Regions from separate parts of the Hoeflea sp. genome, predicted to be linked through region 3. Evidence: riboswitches for the same ligand, from Rfam matches in the RefSeq annotation. Region 3 holds a riboswitch; each other region holds the start of a gene.
What was found. Region 3 has a riboswitch for cobalamin ahead of AC5E6N_RS11035 (DUF1636 family protein). Riboswitches for the same ligand answer to the same signal wherever they lie in the genome.
Positions count from the first base shown of each region.

Region 1: linked by a shared signal. The riboswitch ahead of AC5E6N_RS00685 (hypothetical protein) and the one ahead of AC5E6N_RS11035 (DUF1636 family protein) in region 3 are both predicted to bind cobalamin.
Region 2: linked by a shared signal. The riboswitch ahead of AC5E6N_RS07530 (ribonucleoside-diphosphate reductase subunit alpha) and the one ahead of AC5E6N_RS11035 (DUF1636 family protein) in region 3 are both predicted to bind cobalamin.

Region 1 is NZ_CFHWAF010000002.1:15,706-18,976, reverse strand. Features, by position in the region: gene AC5E6N_RS00700 (helix-turn-helix transcriptional regulator) at 1-101, shown strand, start outside; gene AC5E6N_RS00695 (hypothetical protein) at 204-341, shown strand; gene AC5E6N_RS00690 (GumC domain-containing protein) at 352-1,272, shown strand; cobalamin riboswitch at 1,331-1,541, shown strand; gene AC5E6N_RS00685 (hypothetical protein) at 1,702-2,019, shown strand; gene AC5E6N_RS00680 (DUF1737 domain-containing protein) at 2,033-2,239, opposite strand; gene AC5E6N_RS00675 (HpcH/HpaI aldolase/citrate lyase family protein) at 2,236-3,159, opposite strand.
Region 2 is NZ_CFHWAF010000027.1:32,122-35,392, reverse strand. Features, by position in the region: gene AC5E6N_RS07535 (FAD-binding oxidoreductase) at 1-1,056, shown strand, start outside; cobalamin riboswitch at 1,322-1,527, shown strand; gene AC5E6N_RS07530 (ribonucleoside-diphosphate reductase subunit alpha) at 1,633-3,271, shown strand, end outside.
Region 3 is NZ_CFHWAF010000047.1:6,399-9,669, forward strand. Features, by position in the region: gene AC5E6N_RS11030 (ABC transporter substrate-binding protein) at 1-1,520, opposite strand, end outside; gene AC5E6N_RS11035 (DUF1636 family protein) at 1,520-1,972, opposite strand; cobalamin riboswitch at 2,101-2,328, opposite strand; gene AC5E6N_RS11040 (outer membrane protein) at 2,446-3,072, opposite strand.

The DNA of each region.
Region 1 (3,271 bases), on a different contig from region 3:
CCGGAGAAGCATTCCGCCCGGAACGGGGCCGGACACTTACCGATTATTACCGCAGAATGGAGCGCGATCAGGAGCCGGAAGGCTCGCAGCGCACCCTGTAGCGGCCGCGCCGATCATCATTGACGGCAAACGCTTGCATCGGGCCGGGCGAGGGCGTATTGCCGGTCGGACCTGATTGACCCGAATTGCGGAAGGCGGATGTTTTGGGGCCTGATTTCTTCGCGCTGAACCTGCCGCCCACCACACTTGCCGCGGTTGATGTGATCGTCATGATGGGATCGGTGGGCGCACCGCCGCTTGCCACGGTGCCGCCGGACTTGCCGGTCTCCTGCTGGTTTTAAGGGGGCTGATGTGACACCGCTGTTGACAGGTCTCCAGCTTGCCGCCCGGCAGGGGCGCTGGCTTCTTGTTCTCGGGCTGATCGCGGGCGTCGCCCTGCCCGGCCTTGCCGCGTTCATGGAAAGGCAGCTTCCGATCGCGGTGGCGCTGCTCTTGTTTTTTTCGGCCCTTCGTGTCGGTCCCCGGCAGGCGATTGGTGCGACCCGGGACATCGGCCAGTCCCTCTATTTCGTCCTGGCGCTGCAACTGGCATTGCCGATACTCTTTGTGTTGCTGCTGATTGCGACGGGCTGGCGAAGCCCCCTGGCGTTCGGTTTGGCTCTGATGCTTGCCGCCTCGCCGATTTCCGGGAGCCCGAGCCTTACCATCCTGCTCGGCAAGGACGGCGCACCGTCGCTTCGGCTGCTGATAGCCGGAACGGCCCTGCTGCCGCTGACGACGATCCCGGTGTTCTGGATGATGCCGGATCTGGTTGGCGGGAACAGCGTTATCGGCGCTGCGTTGCGACTGCTCCTGATCATCGGCCTTGCAACCGCCGTGGCCTTTGCTATCCGCGGGACCGTGTTGAAGAACCCCGGACCGGCGGGCCTTGGCGCCATCGACGGCCTCGCGGCCCTCACCATGGCCATCATGGTCGTCGGACTCATGGCCGCCGTGCGCCCGGCTCTCGAGCATGATCCGGGCGGGCTGGCGTTTAATCTGGCCGTCGCCTTCCTTGCCAATTTCGGCCTGCAGGTGGGTGTTTATCTCTTGTTGAAGCGGCCCCTGCCGGACCAGAGCGCCGGGATTGCGGTGTGCGCGGGCAACCGCAATATCGCGCTGTTCCTTGCCGCGCTGCCGGCCGGTGTCATGGAGCCGCTTTTGCTGTTCATCGGCTGCTATCAGGTGCCGATGTATCTGACGCCCATCCTGCTGCGGCGCTTCTACCGCTGAAACGCCGCGTGCGACGAAAAGCGTCGCTACCGCGTCTATGGCCTTTGCTGTTTTGCGGTAAGGTAGCTCCCGTGAGGGTTCTTTGCCGCGATTCGCGCCGCTCGGCACGGTCGCGGCAAAGCCAAGAGGGAAGCCGGTGCAACTCCGGCGCTGCCCCCGCAACTGTAAGCGGCGAGCCCCTCCCGAAAGCCACTGGTCCTTGAGGCCGGGAAGGCGGGAGACGGCAATGATCCGCGAGCCAGGAGACCTGCCTTCACATGGACTGCAAGCCGGGCGGGGTGTCCCGGAAGAGCGGCGATCCCGGCCCCGCCGGTACCTGCGCTTTCATTTGCCCCGTCTCTGCCTTCAATGGAGAGACACATGAACAACATCGAACACGCCGACCATCTTTCCGGTTCACTTTTGTCGTGCCGAACGGGAGGGTGAGCCATGGTTCCGATTCAGGACAGTGACATCGGCCGCATCCTGCGCAGAATGGGCAGGCCGGAGGGAACGAATATCGTCGCGCTGCGCACGGATCCGGAGTGCCGGCCGCTTTCCCCGGAAGAGGCCCTTATCCAGTGGATGCTCGATCTTCCGCAGGGCGCTGCCATCGACAAGGCGGCGCGCTACGTTCTGCGTGTGGTTCACGCGGACCACCAGACCTCTCCCGATATCAGGCGGTTTTGCGATTATCTGAGGCAGGCGATCGTCGCGTCCGAAATGCCGCTCGCGCCCGGCCGCAGCGGACGCAAGCGCCGGAACTGACGCGCGCGAGGCGTTACTGTTCGGACAGTTTCATATCGGCGCTGTAGGTTTTGCCGGATACGTGCTTGATGACGGCCTGGGCGCACTGCATGTGCCCGGTCTCGTTGTTGTAGCCGTAGGCGGGATCGCCGTGGAGTTCCCAGCCCTTTGACAGCGCCTCGCTCACCTTGTGGCAGAAGCTTGCGTCGTCCGGCCCGGTGAGAAGCCTGTAGAGTTTCATCGCGCGCCTCCTTTGGATATGGTTTTCGGTTGCTGCATCCCGGCTTTGGCGAGGAGCGTTCGAGCCTGCTCCAGATGCAGGCGCTCGATCATTCTTCCGCCGATCTGTATGACGCCCTTGCCGGCATTTTCAGGCCTGGAGAACGCCTCCACGATTGCCCTCGCCTCCGCGACCGCCTTTTCGCCCGCGCCGTAGGCTTCGTTCGCAGCGTCGATCTGCGCCGGGTGGATCAGGGTTTTGCCGTCAAAGCCCATCAGCCGCCCTTCGGCGCATTCGGCGAGAAAACCGTCTTTGTCGCGGAAATCGTTATAGACGCCGTCAAGGATGTCGATACCTGCCGCCCGGGCGGCGAGAACCGCCTGCATGAGCCAGGCCGTCATGAACCGCCTGCCCTCGGGAAGGACGAGGCCGGTTTCCTTGGCCAGATCATTGGTTCCGATGACGAGACAGTCGAGCCTGGCGTCGGGACGCGATGCCGTATCGGCGATGGCAAGGGCGTTGGCGATGCCGCGCGGCGTCTCGACCATCGCCCAAAGCCTGATGTCGGGTTTTGCCCCGGTCTTGCGCAGCGCGGCCTCCGCCTCGTCGATGTCGGCCGGCCCATTCACTTTCGGCAGCAGGATAACGTCCGGTTGAAGGCGCACGGCTGTCGCAAGGTCGTTTCGGCCCCATTCGCTGGTCAGCGGATTGATGCGGACGATCCGCTCCTTGTTCGGCGGACTGTCCCCTGTCAGCCGCTCTTCGAGTGCGGCGCGGGCGCGGTCCTTTTCGTCAGGCCCGACGGAGTCCTCAAGATCGTGGATGATCGCGTCGCAGTCGAGCCCGGCCGCTTTTTGCGCCGCCCGCGCCCTGTTGGCGGGAACGTAAAGGACCGAGCGGCGAAAGCGGGCCGGGCGATGATTCGCGGACTGTTGTTCCATGCAACCTTAATGCCTGCCGCAAGGCCGCATCGCAAGGTTGCGGCCGCGGCTTCGCGTGGGCCGGGCGGATCCACGCCCGTTTTGTAAGGATTTGTAAGGGAAATGCGGTTGA
Region 2 (3,271 bases), on a different contig from region 3:
GAAATGGCACCCTGGGACGATCGGTTGCAGGTGCTGGAAGTCATAGCGGTCAGCGATGAGGTGCCTAGTGTCAAGACCTTCACTTTCCGCTCGGACAATCAGACCTGGTTTCGCTATCGCCCCGGGCAGTTCATCACGTTGGAGCTTCTCGTTGGCAATGAGCCGGTTTTCCGCACCTATACGCTATCGTCCAGCCCGTCACGGCCGTTGTCGATCGCGGTAACCGTCAAGGCACAGCCGGACAGCATCGGCACACGATGGATGTTCGACAAGCTCAGGCCGGGCGACTATGTCCGCGCCTATGGCCCTGTCGGCGACTTCTCCCATCACAACCATCCGGCGGCCAGCTATCTGTTTCTGTCGGCCGGATCGGGCGTTACACCCATGATGTCGATGCTGCGTTGGTTCAACGACTGCGCGCCATGGACCGATGTCGTGTTCATCAATTGCGCGCGGCGGCCGGAGGAGATCATCTTCCGCAGGGAACTCGAACTCCTCGGCAGCCGCATGCCGCGCCTGTCGCTTGGCTTCGTCGTCGAGGAACGTTCTGCCAACGAGGGCTGGGCCGGCCATGTCGGCCGCATCGACGCGGTCCGTCTGCCGCTGCTCGCCCCGGACTTCCTCGATCGTGAGGTGTTCTGCTGCGGTCCGGAACCCTTCATGGCCGTCGTCCGCGACATGCTGGAAAACAGCGCCTTCGACATGGCGCACTATCACCAGGAGAGTTTTGCAACCGCGCCGCCCGAGGCGAACCCGGCCATCGGCGACCAGCAGGATGGCGATGACCTTGGCGATCATCGGGCGATCCGGTTCGCGCTGTCGGCGGTCGATGGCGTCTGCGCCCCCGATCAAACGGTCCTGCAGGCCGCACGCGCGCACGGGCTGCGCATTCCCGCCGCCTGCGAATCCGGCCTTTGCGGAACCTGCAAGGTGCTCAAGACCAAGGGTTCGGTCGAGATGAGCCACAATGGCGGCATTCTCGATGAGGAGATCGAGGAAGGCTACATCCTGGCCTGCTGCTCGAGACCTTTGACAGCGCTGGAAATTGAGGCATGAACCCTTGCGTACCCGTTCGTTTTGGAGCGGAAAGCTCGAGATTCGGACAATGCAGTCTCGCGTCGTTTGTTGATGTATGAGGCCAGGTTCTGCAAATGAACGCCCTTGGCGTGTGTATGAGCCTGGCGTTTTGCCGGTTCAAGACCCGCTCTTGCCTTTTGGAGGCTTAAGGCGCGGCGCTCCTTTTGGGTGGCCCGGTGTCACTTCCGATGCTCGCGCCTGTGCATTTTCATAACGATATGTTGACACCGACAATCAGTCCTATACCAGATATTGAAGTCATGGTTCTTCCGCATCGCCTGATTCGGAAGCTAAGAGGGAAACCGGTGCGCTTTTCGCAAAGCCGGTGCTGCCCCCGCAACTGTAAGCGGTGAGTCATCGCCAATCGTGTCACTGAGGTGGACGCCTCGGGAAGACGGTGGATGGCAACGACCCGCGAGCCAGGAGACCTGCCGTGATGCATTTGAACGTCCACGGGCGGGGTGTCCCGGCGGTACGCTTGCATTGACGGTCTTTCCTCCGTCATTACGCTCGCGTCCTCGCGCATGTCCCCGTCCACAACGCCACGGGGAAAAGATGCCGGCAACGACAGCACTCAAATCGGACGGAACCACGACGGTTCCCGCTTCCATCGAAATTCAGACGAACGCGCCGGCGGAACCCGGATACCGCATCATACGACGTAACGGGGCAGTCACGCCCTTCGATCCGGCCAAGATCACGGTTGCGCTGACCAAGGCCTTCCTCGCCGTGGAAGGTTCCACCGCCGCTGCTTCGCGCCGCGTCCATGAAGTGGTGGAAGAATTGGCCGAACAGGTCATCACGGCGCTGATGCGGCGGGTCGGCGAAGGACGCACCTTCCATATCGAGGATGTGCAGGACCAGGTCGAACTGGCACTGATGCGCGGTGGCCATCACAAGACAGCCCGCGCCTATGTACTCTACCGCGAGGAACGCGCGCGCGAACGTGCAGCCGATACAACACAGGAGACCGGGAAAGAACCTGCGAAAGGCCTCCAGGTGACGGCCGACGACGGCAACCTGGCGCCACTCGACGAGGCGCGGTTCACGGCGATCGTCGCGGAAGCCTGCGACGGGCTTGAGACCGTTTCGCCCGACGCCGTGCTGAGCGAAGCGCGGCGCAATCTCTATGACGGCATCACGCTCGACGAGTTGTCGTTGGCGCCGATCCTTGCCGCCCGCACGCTGGTCGAGCAGGAGCCCGATTACAGTCTTGTCTCCGCCCGCCTGCTGCTCGACCGGCTGCGCCGCGAGGCGTTGAGTTTCGTTTCCGGCCGACCGGAACAGGCGACCCAGACCGAGATGGAAGGGCGCTATGCCGGCTATTTCAGCCAGTTCATCGAGGCAGGCATAAAGGCCGAGTTGATCGACCCCGAACTGGGCCGCTTCGATCTGGCAAGGCTCGGCGCGGCGCTGAAGCCCGAGCGTGACCTGACTTTCCAGTATCTCGGGCTGCAGACGCTCTACGACCGCTATTTCCTGCACACGAAAGGAAAACGCTTCGAACTGCCGCAAGCCTTCTTCATGCGTGTCGCCATGGGGCTCGCCACGCGCGAGATCGACCGCGAGGCACGCGCCATCGAATTCTATAACCTGTTGTCGTCCTTCGATTTCATGTGCTCGACGCCGACGCTGTTCAACTCCGGCACGCTGCGCCCGCAATTGTCGTCGTGCTTCCTGACCACCATCGGCGACGATCTCGATGCGATCTTCAAGGGCGTGAAGGACAATGCGCTGCTGGCCAAGTATTCCGGCGGGCTCGGCAATGACTGGACGCCGGTGCGCGGCCTCGGTGCTCACATCAAGGGCACCAACGGTCAGAGCCAGGGCGTGGTGCCGTTCCTCAAGGTCGCCAACGATACGGCCATTGCCGTCAACCAGGGAGGCAAGCGCAAGGGCGCGGTCTGCGCCTATCTGGAAACATGGCACATCGACATCGAGGAGTTCCTCGATCTCAGAAAAAACACCGGCGACGACCGCCGCCGCACACATGACATGAACACCGCCAACTGGGTGCCGGACCTGTTTATGGAGCGCGTCGAGGACGACGGGGAGTGGACGCTGTTCTCGCCTGACGAGGCGCCGGACCTGCACGATCTTTATGGCGCCGATTTCCGCAAGGCCTACGAGGCCTGCGAGGCGAAGGCAGCGGCCGGCGACATCAAAGTGTCGAAAAAGGTGCCTGCGCTTGATC
Region 3 (3,271 bases):
AGATCCGGGCGTATCACATAGTAATCCGAACCCCAGGGCTGGTAGTCCGCCAGGCGCTCGGACAGGCCGACATGCCATTCGGGCGTGACGAGGAACGAAACGGGAGCACCGTCCGCAATCAGTTTCTGCGCCTGTCTCGCAAGATCGATCCGCTCGTCAGGGCTCGTGGCCGCGCGCAGCGCAGCGACGACATCGTCATAGGCCGCGTTGGACCAGCCTGTATAGTTGCGAGCGGCGCCGGTTTCGAAGAACAGGGAAAGAAACAGACCCGGATCGCCCGCCGGCGCGGTATGCTGCGCCCACAGGAACAGGTCGAACGCGCCGCTGGCAGCGACGTCACTCGGCGATTCTGTGACCTGTGTCGTCACAGCTATGCCCAACTCCGCCAAGGCTGCCCGGACAACGGGCTGGAAGGTGACAAGATCGGGACGCTGCGGATACGCCCACAAAACGAGCTCCAGCTTTTTTCCGTCCTTCGCGCGGACACCGTCATCGCCGACCATCCAGCCTGCTTCGTCAAGCAGACGGGCCGACGCCTCCGGGTCGTAGGCAAGCGATCCCTCGGCGGCGAAGGGGTAGGCGGCGGCGAAGGCGCCGGTCGCCGGCTTGCCCGCCCGCGCGGCGGCAACAAGATTGTCCCGGTTGACGGCAAGATCGATCGCCCGGCGGACCCGGACGTCGCTCAGTGCCGGCGTGCGCGTGTTCATCCACATCATGTACTGGTAGGCGACCGGGAAAGACGTCACGGACCGGTCTTCTCTGCCCTCGAACATCGAAACCGTTTCGACCGGCAGGTTGAAGGCAAGGTCCAGTTCGCCTGAGGCAAATGCAAGCGCCAGCGACTGGCCATCGGCGATCCGCCGGATTGTGACATCCGGCCGCTGCTCGTAACCTTCGTAGTGCGTATTCGGCACCATTTCGATGGCCGCGCCGGCCTCGAAGTTTTCCACGGCAAAGGGACCGGTGAAGATCGGCGCCCCGTCGGTCTCCAGATAGACCGGAAAGGCCCACTCGGCGAGAATGGACGGAAGGATTGCCGTCGGCTGCTCGGACGTCACCTTGAGCGTATCGGCATCCAGCGCCTCGAAGGTCAAGCGGCCCGCGGTCGCACGTGCCGATGCATTCGCCTCGCCGGTGCGGTTGAGCGCCTCCGCGACCAGCTTGGCGGTCACCGGCGTTCCATCGGAGAAAAACCGGCCGGGAGACAGTTCGACGGTCCATGAACCATCATCGTTCCTTGCCGCGGACGCGGCAAGGTTGGGGACGACCTCGCCATCGCGCGAAACGGTGAAAAGCTGTTCGGCAATGCCGTGGGTTACAAGCGCCCAGCCTGTCGACCCGTCCGCCGGATCCAGGCCCGTTGCGAGGAATGTCTGACCGACGGTCACGCTTTCAGCAGCCGCAGGAGCGATCGCCCCTGTCAGCGCGAGCGCAACCGCAAGGCCGGCAGCCGGCAAAGCACGGCGATCCGGATCGAGGGTTTTCAAAATCGGTTTCAACGGACCTGTCATAAGCGTCATCAATGTATTTCCTTGTTGCTGTCGGATGCTGGGAAAATGGTGAAATCGGGGTCGATCGGGTCGCCATCGAGATGCAGCGGCGGAACGCGGCCGAGAATGCCGGCGCGCAGGGCTTCAGGACGCTCGGCGCGTTCCACGAGCCCATCGGGCGCGGTGGCGTATTGTCCGGCAAGTTCGAGGATCGCCTCGGCATTGCCGTGCGGGTCGAGGTCGCCGAAAACGAGCGTGTATCTGGAAGGCCCGGACAGCGCGATCACACAGGCACGCTTGCACTGGCTCATGCAACGCACACCGCGAAGCGACATGCCGAGCCGCGCGGCGGCGCTGCCGGAAAATCGTGAATGGATTGCCTTGGCCAGGAGATAGCCGGGCCGCTGATTATCCGGGCCGGCGAACCCCGCTTGCCGGCAGCGGGTGCATACCGACAAAATCGCGCATTTCTTGTTTTGCAAAGACCATCATCCCCCGAGGACGCGGCGGGTGGCAACGGGAGAGATGAAGGCCGGCCCTGAAACGACCGGCAAATGTCAGCGAGATATTCGATGTCATCACTGCGACCTCCCCGGGGGCACCCCGCCCGAGTTTAAGTTGAGCGATGGCAGGTCTCCTGACTTACGGGTCTTTGCCAGTCAGCACCTTCCCGGGACGCAGGCCAAAGGCCATACCCAGTGGTTTTCGCTGACAAGCTCTCCGCTTACAGTTGCGGGGGCAGTCACGGATTTGGCACCTGATGGTTACACCGCACCGTGTTCCCTTTTCATCCGGCTAGCCGTAAGGCGTCGCCGGAACCATCTGGCCGGCAGTCTTATCGTGTTCAGGCTGGCTGTCAATATCGCTTGAGGCGCAGAATGAGGCTGATCCATCATTCACCCGGCCTTGCCGCTGCCGCAATGGCAGCGGCGGGTCCCCACCCGGGTATCGTCGATCAGAAATGATAGGCAATACCGGCACGGACATTGTGGATATCGGTCGTGATGCCGGCCGGCGCTCCCACATCCTGGAACGTGTCGTTGAAATTCATGTAGAGATATTCGGCGCGCGCGCTGATCTTTTCCGTCACCATATATTCAAGCCCGCCGCCGATCGTCCAACCGGTCTCAAGGCCCGGATTGCCGGGGCCCGCGAATGACGCCTCGAAATCCATCAGCGCCAGGCCGCCCGTGGCATAGACGTGGAAACGGTTCATGGCATAGCCGAGCCGACCGCGAATACTTCCGAAGCTCGACAATTCCCAGTTAAACCCGCTGAAACTGCCAAAGGCCGCATTGTAATCGCCCTCGACACCGACAACGATATTGTTGCTGAACAGGTGGTTGTAACCCGCATAGCCGCCGAGCGAGGCGCCCGAGCCATTGCCCCCGACGGTATCGACGGTCTCGTGGTGGTATCCCAGGAGAACACCCGCATAAAACCCGTCCCAATAGGTCGGAGCAGGCAAGGCCGCGGGCGCCGCCACCGGCGCCGGCTCCACCACGGCATCGGCCGCGCCGGCCATTCCGGCCGCCAGGGCCGCAGGCACTGCCATCGATAAAACACGCAAAATTCTGGTCATCGCAATGTATCCTCGTTGGTTGCGTTGACCCCATATGGATGTATTACCAGCCCGCCTTCAAATCACATTCAGAATAAAAGACCCAACACTTTGTGTTGATTACAATATTGCAACAGTTCTTTTCAAATAATAATGAACATGTTTATTTTATATAACTCAAGATATATTTCATTCATTAAAAAACAGGGCGCGAGGCGCC